3 regions of the Rhizobium sp. SG741 genome follow, and region 1 is predicted to be linked to each of the others. Evidence: predicted binding sites of a transcription regulator. Region 1 holds the regulator's gene; each other region holds the start of a gene.
The links. Region 1 encodes LexA, which represses DNA repair genes until DNA is damaged. Its sites were predicted from a motif close to TGTTCNNNNTGTGTTCNG; they were not measured.
Positions count from the first base shown of each region.

Region 1 (4,485 bases):
TCAGTTCCTATTTCAACGGCATCGGTGCAAACGGCTTTGCCTTTGGAAAGCCGACCCTGCTGTCACCGGCCAGTGATGTTGCGGCGGATTCGGTGTCGGACAAGGCGGATATCTGGCTTGCCGGCCTGCGCAACAGCATAGGCGACAGGATTAGAAGAACCTTGCCCGGCGACACCGGCGCTTTCGCGGCCTCACTTGTCACCGATGAGAGACGCGCGCTTTCGGACGAAACGACCGAAGCGCTGCGAATGGCCGGGCTCACGCATATCATTGCCATTTCCGGCCTCAACATGGCGCTTTCGGCCGGTATCTTCTATATCGGCCTGCGCTATCTGTTCAGCCTGTTTCCCGGCATGGCGCAGGCGTGGCCGACCAAGAAGATAGCCGCTTTCGGCGCGCTGGTAACCCTGACGGCTTACTATCTCATTTCCGGCTTTGGCGTGTCGGCCGAACGCGCCTTCATCATGATGGCGATCATGCTGGTTGCCGTGCTCTTCGACCGGCCGTCGATCAGTCTGCGCAACGTTGCGCTCTCGGCAATCGTCATTCTCAGCCTGTCGCCGTCGCAGGTGCTCGGACCGAGCTTTCAGATGTCCTACGCCGCGACGCTGGCGCTGGTATCCGGCTACACGCTTTGGAAACGGCGCCAGCATCGGGAAAATATTCTTTCGCGCTCCAGGCTCCTGAGCCCCCTGCTGTTCGTTACGCGCTTCTTCGGCGGCATATTGTCGACCTCCTTCATTGGCGGCGCGTCGACGGCGATCTTCTCGATCGAGCATTTTCACCGGTTGGCGACATACGGACTTGCAGCCAATCTCGCTGCGATGCCGATAGTCTCCTTCGTCGTCATGCCGTTTGGCATGGCGGCAATGTTGCTTATGCCATTTGGCCTCGACGGGCCCTTTTGGCAAATCACCGGCGAGGGACTGGAGTTGGTCATCGCTATCGCCAAAACGGTGGCGGGGTGGGGCGGCGATATTACCTTCGGCCGCCAGCCCGCCTGGCTTATGCCGACGTTCATCACAGGCTTTCTGCTCATGACGATGTTGCGAACGAGCGTGCGCCATGTGGGCCTGCTGTTGCTGCTTTCTTCCCTCGGCGTGGCAGCATTCGGCTCTGGCGTGCCCAAACCGGATCTCATGATTTCCGAGGATGGTGTTCTGGTTGCCTTGCGACAGGACGACATACTGGCAACAAATCGCGAAAGGCCGCAGGCTTTCATTTTCGAACAGTGGCAGAGGGCGCTGGTTGCGAGCGAGCATCAACCTCCGACTATCCTTCCTGTTAATAGCCGCCTTCCCCAGATCAGCAAGACGGATCATCGCCGGCGATTGAGCGTCGAAGAGCAGGGCGCAGTTCGCAAGGCAATGGATGAAGCACTCGACCAGGCCATGCAGGGCAGTTTTGCTTGCCAAAAGGGCGCATGGTGCGTCGCGATGCTTGAAAATGGCGCGATGCTGGTCACCATCGAGGACGCAGCTTACCTGTCGCCGGCCTGCGATACGGCCAATATCGTCGTCACTCCCGTACGACTACGCCTGGATCGCTGCCGCTCCGGCGCCATGCTTTTCACAGGCGCCACATTGCGGCAAACAGGGTCCATTGAGATGGACCTCAGCACCGACAAGCCAAATGTGGTTACTGCGTTCGAAAATCCACAGCGCCCATGGGCTCGGCACAGAACCTACGATTGGCGCACAGGCACATTCGGCGCGCCGATCGTCCGAGCATCACCGGTCAGTGATAACGGCGAATGAGGCCAACGAGCTTGCCTTGCACCTTGACGCGATCCGGCCCGAAGATGCGGGTCTCATAAGCGGGATTGGCTGCCTCGAGCGCGATGGAGGCCCCCTTGCGGCGGAAGCGCTTCAGCGTCGCTTCCTCGTCGTCGACGAGCGCGACGACGATATCGCCCGGATTGGCAGTCGTTGCATTGCGAATGATGACCGTATCGCCGTCAAAAATGCCGGCATCGATCATTGAATCGCCTCTTACTTCCAGCGCATAATGCTCGCCCGAGCCGAGCATGTCGGCAGGGACGGTTATGTCGTGGGTATTGTTTTGGATGGCCGAGATCGGAACGCCAGCGGCGATGCGGCCCATGACCGGTACCGAAACAGAGCTGTTCTGGTCGTCGTTCGCCACTTTTGGCGGAGCAGGCGGCGCAACTGGCTGGGGTTTGCCAAGGCTGCCTTCGATGACGCTCGGCGAAAAGCCGCGGCGCGGCTGCAGGCTTGGATTATAGGCATCCGGCAGCTTGATGACCTCAAGCGCTCTGGCCCTGTTCGGTAGCCGGCGGATGAACCCTCGTTCCTCCAAAGCCGTGATCAGACGGTGAATACCGGATTTGGATGCAAGATCCAGCGCGTCCTTCATCTCGTCGAAAGATGGTGGCACGCCGGACTCCTTCATCCGTTCGTGAATGAAGAGAAGCAGTTCCTGCTGCTTGCGCGTCAACATCGTCTTGGAACCCCAGAATCGAGAAAAGCGTGAAACAAATCCAGAACGGACACTATATGTTCCATATGTGTTCCGCAAGTACTTAAATTTCGGTAAAGCTTTGCACGGACAGTTAAATATTCGACATCACTGGGTGGACCCGATAAAAGTCTCATATGGTTATATCCGCGCTAACATATCGGAAAACATAAGGAAATGCTCTTTAGTGCTTCATTGGGCGCATGCAGCCTACCTTGAGTAGCTGACGCATGGATGAAAGCCATTTTCACGACATGCGATTCCGGTACCGATCAAAGAATCAGCCGCGTGATCTGGCGTCTTCGACAGGACATGCGGTCGTCTTGCGCCTCTATCGTCTTGCTTTCATCTTGAATTGGAGGATGGATGGGCGCAAACCTGCGGGCGCAGGAAAATAGGAGACATCATGACTTTGTCGCCGCATCCGCTGGATCATCTCGTATTGCCGACCGTCAATCTCGCTTTGGCGCGCGAGCGGCTCGGCAAGCTCGGTTTCACCGTCGCGCCCGACGCCCGGCATCCGTTCGGCACCGAGAATGCCTGCGTCTTCTTTGCGGACAAGACCTATCTTGAACCGCTGGCAGTGGCATCCCCTGAGCAATGTGAGGAGAGCGTCGGCGCGGGGAATGTCTTCGTTGCGCGCGATCAGGCCTATCGCTTCCGGCTCGGTGAAGACGGCTTTTCAGCCGTGGTGTTCGGCTCGGAGGATGCTGTCGCCGATGATGAGCGCTTTCGGGTAAGCGCCATCTCGGCGGGACGCATGCTGGATTTCTCGCGTCCCATGAAAATGCCGGATGGAACGGAGACCGTCGCCGGTTTTCGTCTCGCTTTCGCCGCCGATCTGCGTGCGCCGGATTTTCTGGCCTTCTGCTGCCAGCGCATCAATCCGCTGCCGGCCGATCGCAGCGTGCTGGAGCGCCATGAAAACGGCGTCACCGGCATTGCGCGGGTGGCGATATCGACACCCACCCCGGCCGCGTTCCGCACTTTCTTCGAAGCGATCGTCGGTGAACCCTGGATATCGGAACATTCTTTCGGTCTGACGATCAGGGCGGCCAATGCCGATATCGAGCTCCTGACGCCGGCAGGCATGGAAGCGTTTTACGATTTGCCTGTTCACTCGGACGATCCCGGCTTGCAGGCGCGCGCAATCCTTTTCAAAACACGCGATCTTTCCGTGACATCGTCGCATTTCGCTGCTAACGGCGTCACCTACACGCGTAAGAACAATCGTATATTGACAAGGCTGGCCCCCGGACCGGGCGCCCTGTTCGCCTTCGAGGAGATAGCATGAGCACGAATTCTGAAGTGATCGTCGGCGAGGGAGCCTCCAAGGTTCTGTTTTCCAACACCGCCAAGCTGTCGCTTATTGCTGGTCCGTGTCAGATGGAAAGCCGCGAGCATGCTTTTATGGTTGCTGGCGTCCTGAAGGAACTCTGCGGCAAGCTTGGCATCGGCCTTGTCTACAAATCCTCCTATGACAAGGCGAACCGGACTTCGCTCTCCGGCAAGCGCGGCATCGGCCTTGAAAAATCCATGGAAGTCTTTGCCGATCTGAAAAAGGAATACGGTTTTCCGGTCTTGACCGACATTCACACGGAAGAGCAGTGTGCTGTCGTCGCCAAGACGGTCGATATCCTGCAGATCCCGGCCTTCCTGTCGCGCCAGACAGACCTGCTGGTTGCCGCCGCCAAGACCGGCCGCGTCGTCAACGTCAAGAAGGGACAGTTTCTGGCTCCCTGGGACATGAAGAACGTGCTTGCCAAGCTGAACGACAGCGGTAACCCGAACATTCTTCTGTGCGAGCGCGGCGCCTCCTTCGGCTACAATACGCTGGTCTCCGACATGCGCTCGCTGCCTATCATGGCGGCGATGGGCGCGCCGGTGATTTTCGATGCGACCCATTCCGTGCAGCAGCCCGGCGGGCAGGGCGGTTCGACGGGCGGCGATCGCCGATTCGTCGAGACGCTGGCGCGCGCCGCCGTCGCCGTCGGCGTCGCCGGCGTT
Region 1 covers NZ_JAAZQP010000004.1:176,603-181,087, forward strand. Annotated here, with positions in the region: gene FHT29_RS12365 (ComEC/Rec2 family competence protein) at 1-1,757, shown strand, start outside; gene lexA (transcriptional repressor LexA) at 1,738-2,460, opposite strand; gene FHT29_RS12375 (VOC family protein) at 2,885-3,772, shown strand; gene kdsA (3-deoxy-8-phosphooctulonate synthase) at 3,769-4,485, shown strand, end outside.

Region 2 (4,485 bases), on a different contig from region 1:
TGCGGGCGGCGACATGATCGCGCGCATTGCCGGTCAACTGCTCGTCGGCGAGCAGGAGGACACGCGGCCGCATGATATGATCGCTGCCCGATAGGCGCGCCACGGGATCGCCGAGCCAGCGCACGAGACCATCGGCACTGATCGCAAGATCGCTGTTGCCGGCCGCGTGCATGCGAGCGGCACGCGCCTCGAACTCCAGCGCAAGCGCCTTCAGCGAAGCCGACTGGACAGCCTTGGCGTCCGGCCCCTCCGTTCCGGAGATTGGCGTGAACCGGAATCCGGTCAACTGCCCCACATGATGCCCCTCGACGAAGACATCCCCATTCACACTGATTTCAGCTTCCAGCATCGCATTCTCTCTCAGGCGCTTCATGAGCACAGATGTCCTGCGATCAACAAAGCGTTTCGTCAACCGTTCATGTAACGCATCGGACAATCGATCTTCGATTTCCCGCGTCTTTTCTTGCCAGTGTGTCGGATCGGCAAGCCAACCGGGCCGGTTCGACACATAGGTCCAAGTCCTTATCTGCGCGATTCGCGCCGAAAGCGTGTCGATCTCGCCATCTGTCCGATCGGCACGATGCACCTGCTCGGCCAGGAAATCCTCTTTCACCGTGCCATAGCGCACGAGATCGGAAAAGAGGGTAGCGATAAGATCGGCATGCTGGGCGGGCGTGATACGCCGATAGTCGGGAAGCGCACAGGCCTCCCATAATTTTTCGACCCGCGCCGGGCTGCTGGCAAGATCGGCAATCTCCAGATCGCGTGACAGATATTCCAACGCCTGCTGGTCTACCGCAGGCAGCGCCCGCGTCAAGCCCTGCACGCGCGGAGCGTCTTCGAGACTGGCGCGCAGCGCGGCGATCGAGGCGAAGTCGAAATCCTTGCTGCGCCATTGCAGCACCTTCACCGTGTCGAATTCGTGCCCCTCCATCCGGCGCACCAGCTCGTCGTCGAAGGGATCGACCTGACCCGTCACGCCGAAAGTGCCGTCCTTCAGATGGCGCCCGGCGCGGCCTGCGACCTGGCCGAGCTCGGCGGGATTGAGATTGCGGAACTGATAGCCGTCGAACTTGCGGTCCTGGGCAAAGGCGACATGATCGACGTCGAGATTGAGGCCCATGCCGATGGCGTCGGTGGCGACCAGATATTCGACATCGCCTTCCTGGTAGAGCGCCACCTGCGCATTGCGGGTGCGGGGGCTCAGCGCGCCGAGCACAACGGCGGCTCCGCCGCGCTGGCGGCGAATAAGCTCCGCGATGGCATAAACCTCGTCGGCGGAAAAGGCGACGATCGCCGTGCGTTGCGGCAGGCGCGTGATCTTCTTCTGCCCGGCATAGAAGAGATGCGACAGCCTCGGCCGCTCGATGACGGTAATCCCGGGCAGAAGCTGCTCGAGAATCGGCCGCATCGTGCCGGCGCCGAGCAGCAGCGTCTCGTCCCGGCCGCGCAAATGCAGGATGCGATCCGTAAAGATATGGCCGCGTTCCAGATCTCCGGCCAGCTGCACTTCATCGATGGCGACGAAGGAAGCACGCGTCTCGCGCGGCATTGCCTCGACGGTACAGACCGAAAAGCGCGCATTGGGCGGCGATATCTTTTCCTCACCCGTCACCAGCGCAACATGCTGGGCCCCGACCTTCTCAACGACGCGCGTATAGACCTCACGCGCGAGCAGCCGCAGCGGCAGGCCGATCACGCCACTGCCATGCGCCACCATGCGCTCGATGGCATAATGGGTCTTGCCGGTATTGGTAGGTCCGAGCACTGCGGTCACGCCGCGTCCGCTCAGGATCATGGGGTGCGAGATTTGAGTCATGGGTCCGTGCATGGGCGAGAAACTACCGTCTTCCGATCAGCGAGCTCCTCCTTGAAGAGAAGAACAAATGACGACCATATGTGACAAAGGCAAGACCTGAATCAAAAAACAGCGGCCGCAACAGCTGATTTCATAAACGGCAGTCTCAACCAAAAGATACATTATCCCTGCACCCCATGCGAGTCCCCCCGACTGGGGAACAGCTTGGGAACGAATCGGCGACGAATCGCTGACTCGGCAGAGTTCTTCATTTGTTCACTACTATATATGGATTTCGATTCACAGAATCCCACCAGATACTGAATCGCACTTTCATGGCCTTTTTCGCGGAAAGGGGAGTCAAGCAATGAATTCGCGGGAGGCGAAATTTCACACGGATTTACGGTTAATCATTTGTAAACATACCGGATTTCCCGATGTGCCCGCCGTCGCATTAACAATCGGGCCAAAGCCGGAACGAATCAGCGACGAATCGCTGATTCCGGCAGTTTCTGCCTTTGTTCTCTACAATATATAGCGGCTTTTCGTCGAAAGCACGCAGGACTCTGAATGGTTGAGACCGCGATTCGGCCCGAATCTTGGATTGCGGTTAATCTTTCAGCGAGCCCAGATATAATGAATCAATAAATACACCCTATAATTGTATCCGTTAACGCTTCGACCAAAGCCGGAACGAATCGGAGACGAATCGCTGATTCGTCCGCGTATTTCGTTTGTTCACGGCCATATCTAGTAGCTGGACAGAAATGCATCGCGAGATGAAGAACGGCACGCGCCCGCCGGCCAACGCGCAAACTGGTCCCCATTAACCAATCGGACCTGCGACGCACCACTTTCCGGCGAACCGCCCAGGCTCCTTCCCGCTCGAGCCTCGAGCGCAAGCGCCTTCCCCGCCGACCCCAACGCTAACCAAGGCCATATGCAGAACGAATCGCAGACGAATCACAGACATGATCGCCTTCCCGTTTCGTTCACCGCAACATATTGTATTTTCAGAAAATTTTAACCATAGGCATAAGTCCTGCCCGGCCGGTTCGCCATCACATCACATGATCGCGTTAACCCTTTGCCGGACACCGAGCCCATTGCACTCGCGTATTTTTATTTCTTAGCCGGAACAATTTTCCCGGAAGAAAGTTTCTACGGCAGCAACGCAAGGAACTCCGCTAGTTCCCCACAAACGAACCAGCGGGGTCGCATGGAATATGCTGTTGGCCGGGCGACAAGCCCGTGCCGGCGAAATGTTCGAGCGACGCACATGGAGGACGCATCATGCTTGGTACGGTACTGCTCGTCATACTGATTCTGCTACTGATCGGCGCACTTCCGAGCTGGGGTTACAGCCGGGCTTGGGGATATGGTCCATCAGGCGGCCTCGGACTTGTTCTCGTTATCGTTCTTATTCTGCTATTGATGGGTCGGATCTGATCCTCAGACCATTGTTGAAAACCTCGAAACACTAGGGAGCTAACACCATGAAGAAGATCATCGTCGCGATCGCGCTCGTCGGCGCACTAGCGTCGTGCACCGCCACGGAGAAAGGCACAGCCATCGGCGCCGGTACAGGCGCCCTGATCGGTGGCGTGGCCACGCATAGCTGGGGTGGCGCCGCGGTCGGCGCTGTCGCCGGTGGTGTCGTCGGCAACCTTATCGGACGGTCGCATGAACGTAGCGGCTATTGCATCTACCGCGACCGCTATGGTCACCGTTACGAGGCTCGTTGCCGCTAAGGCAGGCTGACGCCTCATGGCCGGTTGCCCTTGACGGTCGATCATGATCGTCAAGCTCTTTGCGCCGCCCCCCGGGGAGAGCAACTCCTGTAGGACAATCCTCTTCCCGCGAGAACCGATCGCGGGAAGGGAGCAGTGTTTTGAGAAAGGAACGGCATCATGGCCGCAATCATCGCAAGCATTGCAGCGTTCGCGCTCATTGGCACCAGTTTTTATGCGCTCGTCTGCGCGACAAGGGCGCGTGACAAGGAAAAGCGGCGGATGCCGTTGGAAGCCGTCGTCCTGGAATTCAAGCCGCGACGGCGGCAATCGGCCAATTCAGGCCGAGGATGATTGCCGGGCTCGCCCGGCAATCCCACCGATAACGAAGATCGGCTTCAAGCGAAGAATTGCCCGCCATTGGCTGATATCGTCGATCCCGTGATGAAACCGGCATCGTCGCTGGCAAGGAAGACAACGACGCGGGCGATTTCCTCGGGCTGGCCCAGGCGTCCCACGGGGATCTGCGGAATGATGCGCTCGTTCAAAACCTTTTCCGGCACAGCAAGCACCATTTCCGTGCCGATATAGCCCGGGCAAATGGCATTCACGGTGATGTTTTTGGCAGCCCCCTCCTGCGCGAGCGCCTTGGTGAAGCCGAGGTCGCCGGCCTTGGCGGCGGAATAATTTGCCTGGCCCATCTGCCCCTTCTGACCGTTGATCGACGAGATGTTGATGACGCGGCCGAAGCTGCGGTCGCGCATGCCCTGCCAGACATAATGCGTCATGTTGAACAGGCCGGTGAGGTTTGTATTGATAACCTCCTGCCATTGCTGTGGCGTCATCTTGTGGAACATGGCGTCCCGGGTAATGCCGGCATTGTTGACCAGAACCTCGACATGGCCGAGATCGTGCTCGACCTTGGCGATGCCTTTGCCGCAGGCCTCGTAGTCGGTC
Region 2 covers NZ_JAAZQP010000005.1:62,389-66,873, reverse strand. Annotated here, with positions in the region: gene FHT29_RS14500 (helicase-related protein) at 1-1,819, opposite strand, end outside; gene FHT29_RS14495 (DUF3309 family protein) at 3,092-3,247, shown strand; gene FHT29_RS14490 (YMGG-like glycine zipper-containing protein) at 3,295-3,549, shown strand; gene FHT29_RS14485 (hypothetical protein) at 3,709-3,882, shown strand; gene FHT29_RS14480 (beta-ketoacyl-ACP reductase) at 3,927-4,485, opposite strand, start outside.
Region 2: the regulator LexA is predicted to act here: its motif matches at 2,061-2,078, upstream of FHT29_RS14500 (helicase-related protein).

Region 3 (4,485 bases), on a different contig from region 1:
CGGTTGCCGGGTGAAGCCGTCTGGTTCAATGACGACAACGAGCAGCCGCGTGTCGGCGATCGCTGCGCCGTCGGCGCGATCGTCGGAACCGAGGCCGGCCCTTTCGTCGCCGTTTCGGTCCATCTCGAAAGTGTGGCAACTGCTGCCTATCGCGAGCGGCAGACGGCGGCGCTGATCGACGCTGTCGAGGCCTTTGCGCCCGGCCTTCCGATCCTGATCGGCGGCGATCTCAACACCGGCAATCACACCGGCGGCGACTTCTCGACCGATACTCTCTTCGCCATGGCGGAGAGCCGCGGCTTCGAATGCCATGGCGGCCCGCTCGATCAGACAAGCACGCGCCCAAGCCTTATCACCCGCTTTCCCGATCGCGCCATGAAGCTCGACTGGTTCCTGAGCCGGGGCCTGAAGATCAGCGAAAGCCATCTCGTTTCCTCGCTGAACGAGGACGGCAAGCCGCTTTCCGATCATGACATGATCGTCTGCACCATCGAGGGTTTTGTCGCCTGATCGTTGCAACCGTTAAAATGCGAGGTTTTTCCTGAACCGCGCCGTTACCTCTTCCATGCCATGAAGGTCGTGACGCGCATGGAATTGGGGGATTGCATGGTCTTGAAATTGATGTTGGCAAGCATGGCCGCATTCGCGGTTCGTGCCGCTCCGGTGGTGGCATTGCCACAATCGAAGAACTTCGTGGCCGGTTCTGCCGGTGAGATGGAAATGATACCGGCGCCGATCGAACCGTCCTGGATTGTGGCCGGCGCGCCGGTCGCCCGCATTGCCGAGCATTCGCGCGGGCAGGACGATGCCGCGCTGACGGCGCTGTGGGATTGTACGGCGGGCGAGTTTCGCTGGTACTTCGGCTGGGACGAAACGGTGATGATCCTCGAAGGCGAGGTGCATATCACCACGGAGGACGGCGTCGAACGCACGCTCAATGCCGGAGACGTCGCCTATTTTGCCGGCGGCACATGGGCGACGTGGCGCATCGATCGCTATCTGCGCAAGGTGGCCTTCTGCCGCAAGCCGTTCCCGAAGCCGTTGACCATGGCCTATCGCCTGCGCAATCTCGTCAGGCAGGGCGGCACCCAGGGTCTTGCAGCCTGAGCGCGGCGAGCCTCTGCGGAAGCTCTTGAATAGCCGTTGCGTTTGAAGGCGGGCCGACCTACATCTGTCCGCGAATTCGAGCGAGGGCTGACTATGGCGAAGATTAGGAATGTCGCGGTCCAGATGGACCATGTCCGGGGCATCAACATTGCGGGCGATTCGACCTTCGCCATGAGCCTCGAGGCCCAGAACCGCGGCTACAAACTTTTCCATTATACGCCGGAACAGCTGAGCATGCGCGACGGCAAGGTCTATGCTTCCGTCGAGCCGATGATCCTGCGTGACGTCAAGGGCGATCATTTCGAGCTTGGCGAGCCGGAACGTGTCGATCTCTCAACCATGGATGTGGTGTTGCTTCGCCAGGATCCGCCCTTCGACATGGCCTACATCACCTCGACGCATCTCTTGGAGCGCATCCATCCGAAGACCCTCGTCGTCAACGATCCCGCCTGGGTGCGCAACTCGCCGGAAAAGATTTTCGTCACCGAATTCGCCGATCTGATGCCGAAGACGCTGATCACCCGCGATGCCGGCGAAATCCGCCGCTTCCGCGAGGAGATGGGCGACATCATCCTGAAGCCGCTTTACGGCAATGGCGGCGCCGGCGTTTTCCACTCGACGCGCGACGACCGCAATTTGTCATCTCTGCTTGAAATGTTCGGCCAGCTCTTCCGCGAGCCCTTCATCGCCCAGCAATACCTGCCTGACGTGCGCAAGGGCGACAAGCGCATTATCCTCGTCGACGGCGAGCCTGTCGGCGCGATCAACCGCGTGCCGGCCGAACATGACAGCCGCTCCAACATGCACGTCGGCGGTCGCGCCGAGGCCACCGAGCTGACGGCGCGCGAACAGGAAATCTGCGCCCGCATCGGTCCGGCGCTGAAGGCCCGCGGCTTCCTGCTCGTCGGCATCGATGTCATCGGCGACTATATGACCGAGATCAACGTCACCTCGCCAACAGGCATCCGCGAAGTGAAGCGTTTCGGCGGCGCCGATATCGCCAGCCTGCTCTGGGACGCGATCGAATCCAAGCGGGCCTGATCGGCGGATCTGTCCACTCATTCCAGCCCATGACCTGAGAAGCCGGCGCTTGGTCGCCGGCCGATTTATGATGTCTATGTTCATTTATTGTTCTTGTTTCATTCCTTGTCTTATGCCAGATTGCAACCCATAGTTTGCTGATCAGGGCAAGTAGCGGCAAACGAGTCCGATGACAGGGGGCAGGGCATGGTGGCGCGCGTCAGTACGGTTGCGTTTCAGGGTATCGAGGGCGTGCCCGTCGAAGTTCAGGTGATGATCGCGCCGGGCAAGGTGCTGATGCACATCGTCGGCTTGCCTGACAAGGCGGTGGCCGAAAGCCGCGAACGGGTCCAGGCAGCGCTCCATGCCTCCGGCCTGGCGCTGCCGCCGAAGAAGGTGACGGTCAACCTTGCGCCGGCAGACCTGCCGAAAGAAGGCAGTCACTTCGATCTTGCCATCGCTCTCGGCCTGATGGCAGCCCTCGGCGCAATCCCGGCCGATGCACTATCCTCCTATGCCGTCATCGGCGAGCTCAACCTCGATGGCACGATTGCTCCCGTCGCGGGCGCCTTACCGGCGGCGATCGCCGCCAATGCCGTGGGCAAGGGGCTGATCTGCCCCGCCGAGAGCGGGCCGGAAGCCGCCTGGGCGGGCAAGGAGATCGATATTCTCGCGCCCCGCAGCCTGATCGCGCTCGCCAATCATTTCCGCGGCACACAGGTCCTGTCCCGCCCGGAGCCGTCGATCCGCGCCGCCGCCGCCAATCTGCCCGATCTTGCCGACATCAAGGGGCAGGAGAGCGCCAAGCGCGCGCTGGAAGTGGCGGCAGCAGGCGGTCACAATCTGCTTTTCGTTGGCCCGCCCGGTTCCGGCAAGTCGATGCTCGCCTCGCGCCTGCCGTCGATATTGCCGCCATTGTCGACGGCGGAACTGCTCGAAGTGTCGATGATCCATTCCGTCGCAGGCCAGCTTTCGGGCGGCAAGCTCTCCGACCGGCGGCCCTATCGCGCGCCGCATCATTCCGCCACCATGGCAGCGCTCGTCGGCGGCGGTCTGCGCGCCAGGCCCGGTGAGGCCTCGCTCGCTCATCACGGCATTCTCTTTCTCGATGAGCTGCCGGAGTTCTCACCGCAGGCGCTCGATGCATTGCGCCAGCCGCTGGAGACCGGCGAATGCGTCATTGCCCGCGCGAACCATCGCGTTTCCTACCCCGCCGCCATCCAGCTCGTCGCGGCGATGAACCCTTGCCGATGCGGCATGGCCGGCGAACCGGGCCACACCTGCGCCCGCGGGCCGCGCTGCGTGAGCGATTATCAGGGACGCATTTCCGGGCCCTTGCTTGATCGCATCGATATTCGCATCGACGTGCCCGCCGTTTCCGCCGCCGATCTGATCCGGCCGACGACGGCGGAAAAGAGCGCCGATGTTGCGTTGCGTGTTGCTCGCGCCCGGGAGCGGCAGCGAGAGCGTTTCGAGAGCGCCGGCATGAAGGGGATCGTCACCAATGCCCGCTGCTCGACCGCGATGATCGAAACCATTGCCGAGCCGGATGCCGCCGGCCTGCAATTGCTGCGGGATGCGGCGGAGAAGATGAAGTTTTCGGCTCGCGGCTATCACCGCATCCTCAAGGTGGCGCGCACGCTCGCCGATCTCGACGACAAGCCGACCGTCGGGCGCATTCATCTGGCCGAAGCCATCTCCTATCGCATTGCTGGCGAGCGGCTGACCGCGGCTGCGTGAAACCCGCAAGGACCAGAAATGACAAAGGGCGCTGCGGCGCCCTCTGAATGCTTGGCAAGGGGGTAGGTCTTGTCAGCCGCCCAAACCTTCGAACAGCGCCGTCGAGAGATAGCGTTCGGCGAAGGAGGGTATGATGACGACGATGGTCTTGCCTTCGTTTTCCGGGCGCTGGCCGACTTTGATGGCCGCCGTCAGCGCAGCACCCGAGGAGATACCGACCGGCACGCCTTCGAGCTTCGCCACGAGCCGGGCCAGCTGGAAAGCCTCGTCATTGGTGACGGTGACCACCTCGTCATAGACATGGGTGTCGAGGATCTTCGGCGCGAAGCCGGCGCCGATGCCCTGGATCTTGTGCGGGCCGGGATTGCCGCCCGAAAGAACCGGTGAATCCGCTGGCTCGACAGCGATGACCTTGACGTCAGGATTGCGGGCCTTCAGCACCTGGCCGACGCCGGTGATCGTGCCGCCAGTGCCGATGCCGGACACGAAGATATCCACCTTGCCCTCGGTGTCGTTCCAGATTTCCTCGGCCGTCGTCTTGCGATGGATTTCCGGATTGGCCGGGTTTTCGAACTGCTGCGGAATGATGGCGTCCGGCAGCGTTGCGGCCAGTTCCTC
Region 3 covers NZ_JAAZQP010000003.1:222,708-227,192, forward strand. Annotated here, with positions in the region: gene FHT29_RS09515 (endonuclease/exonuclease/phosphatase family protein) at 1-510, shown strand, start outside; gene FHT29_RS09520 (cupin domain-containing protein) at 607-1,107, shown strand; gene gshB (glutathione synthase) at 1,201-2,148, shown strand; gene FHT29_RS09530 (YifB family Mg chelatase-like AAA ATPase) at 2,335-3,867, shown strand; gene cysK (cysteine synthase A) at 3,940-4,485, opposite strand, start outside.
Region 3: the regulator LexA is predicted to act here: its motif matches at 2,226-2,243, upstream of FHT29_RS09530 (YifB family Mg chelatase-like AAA ATPase).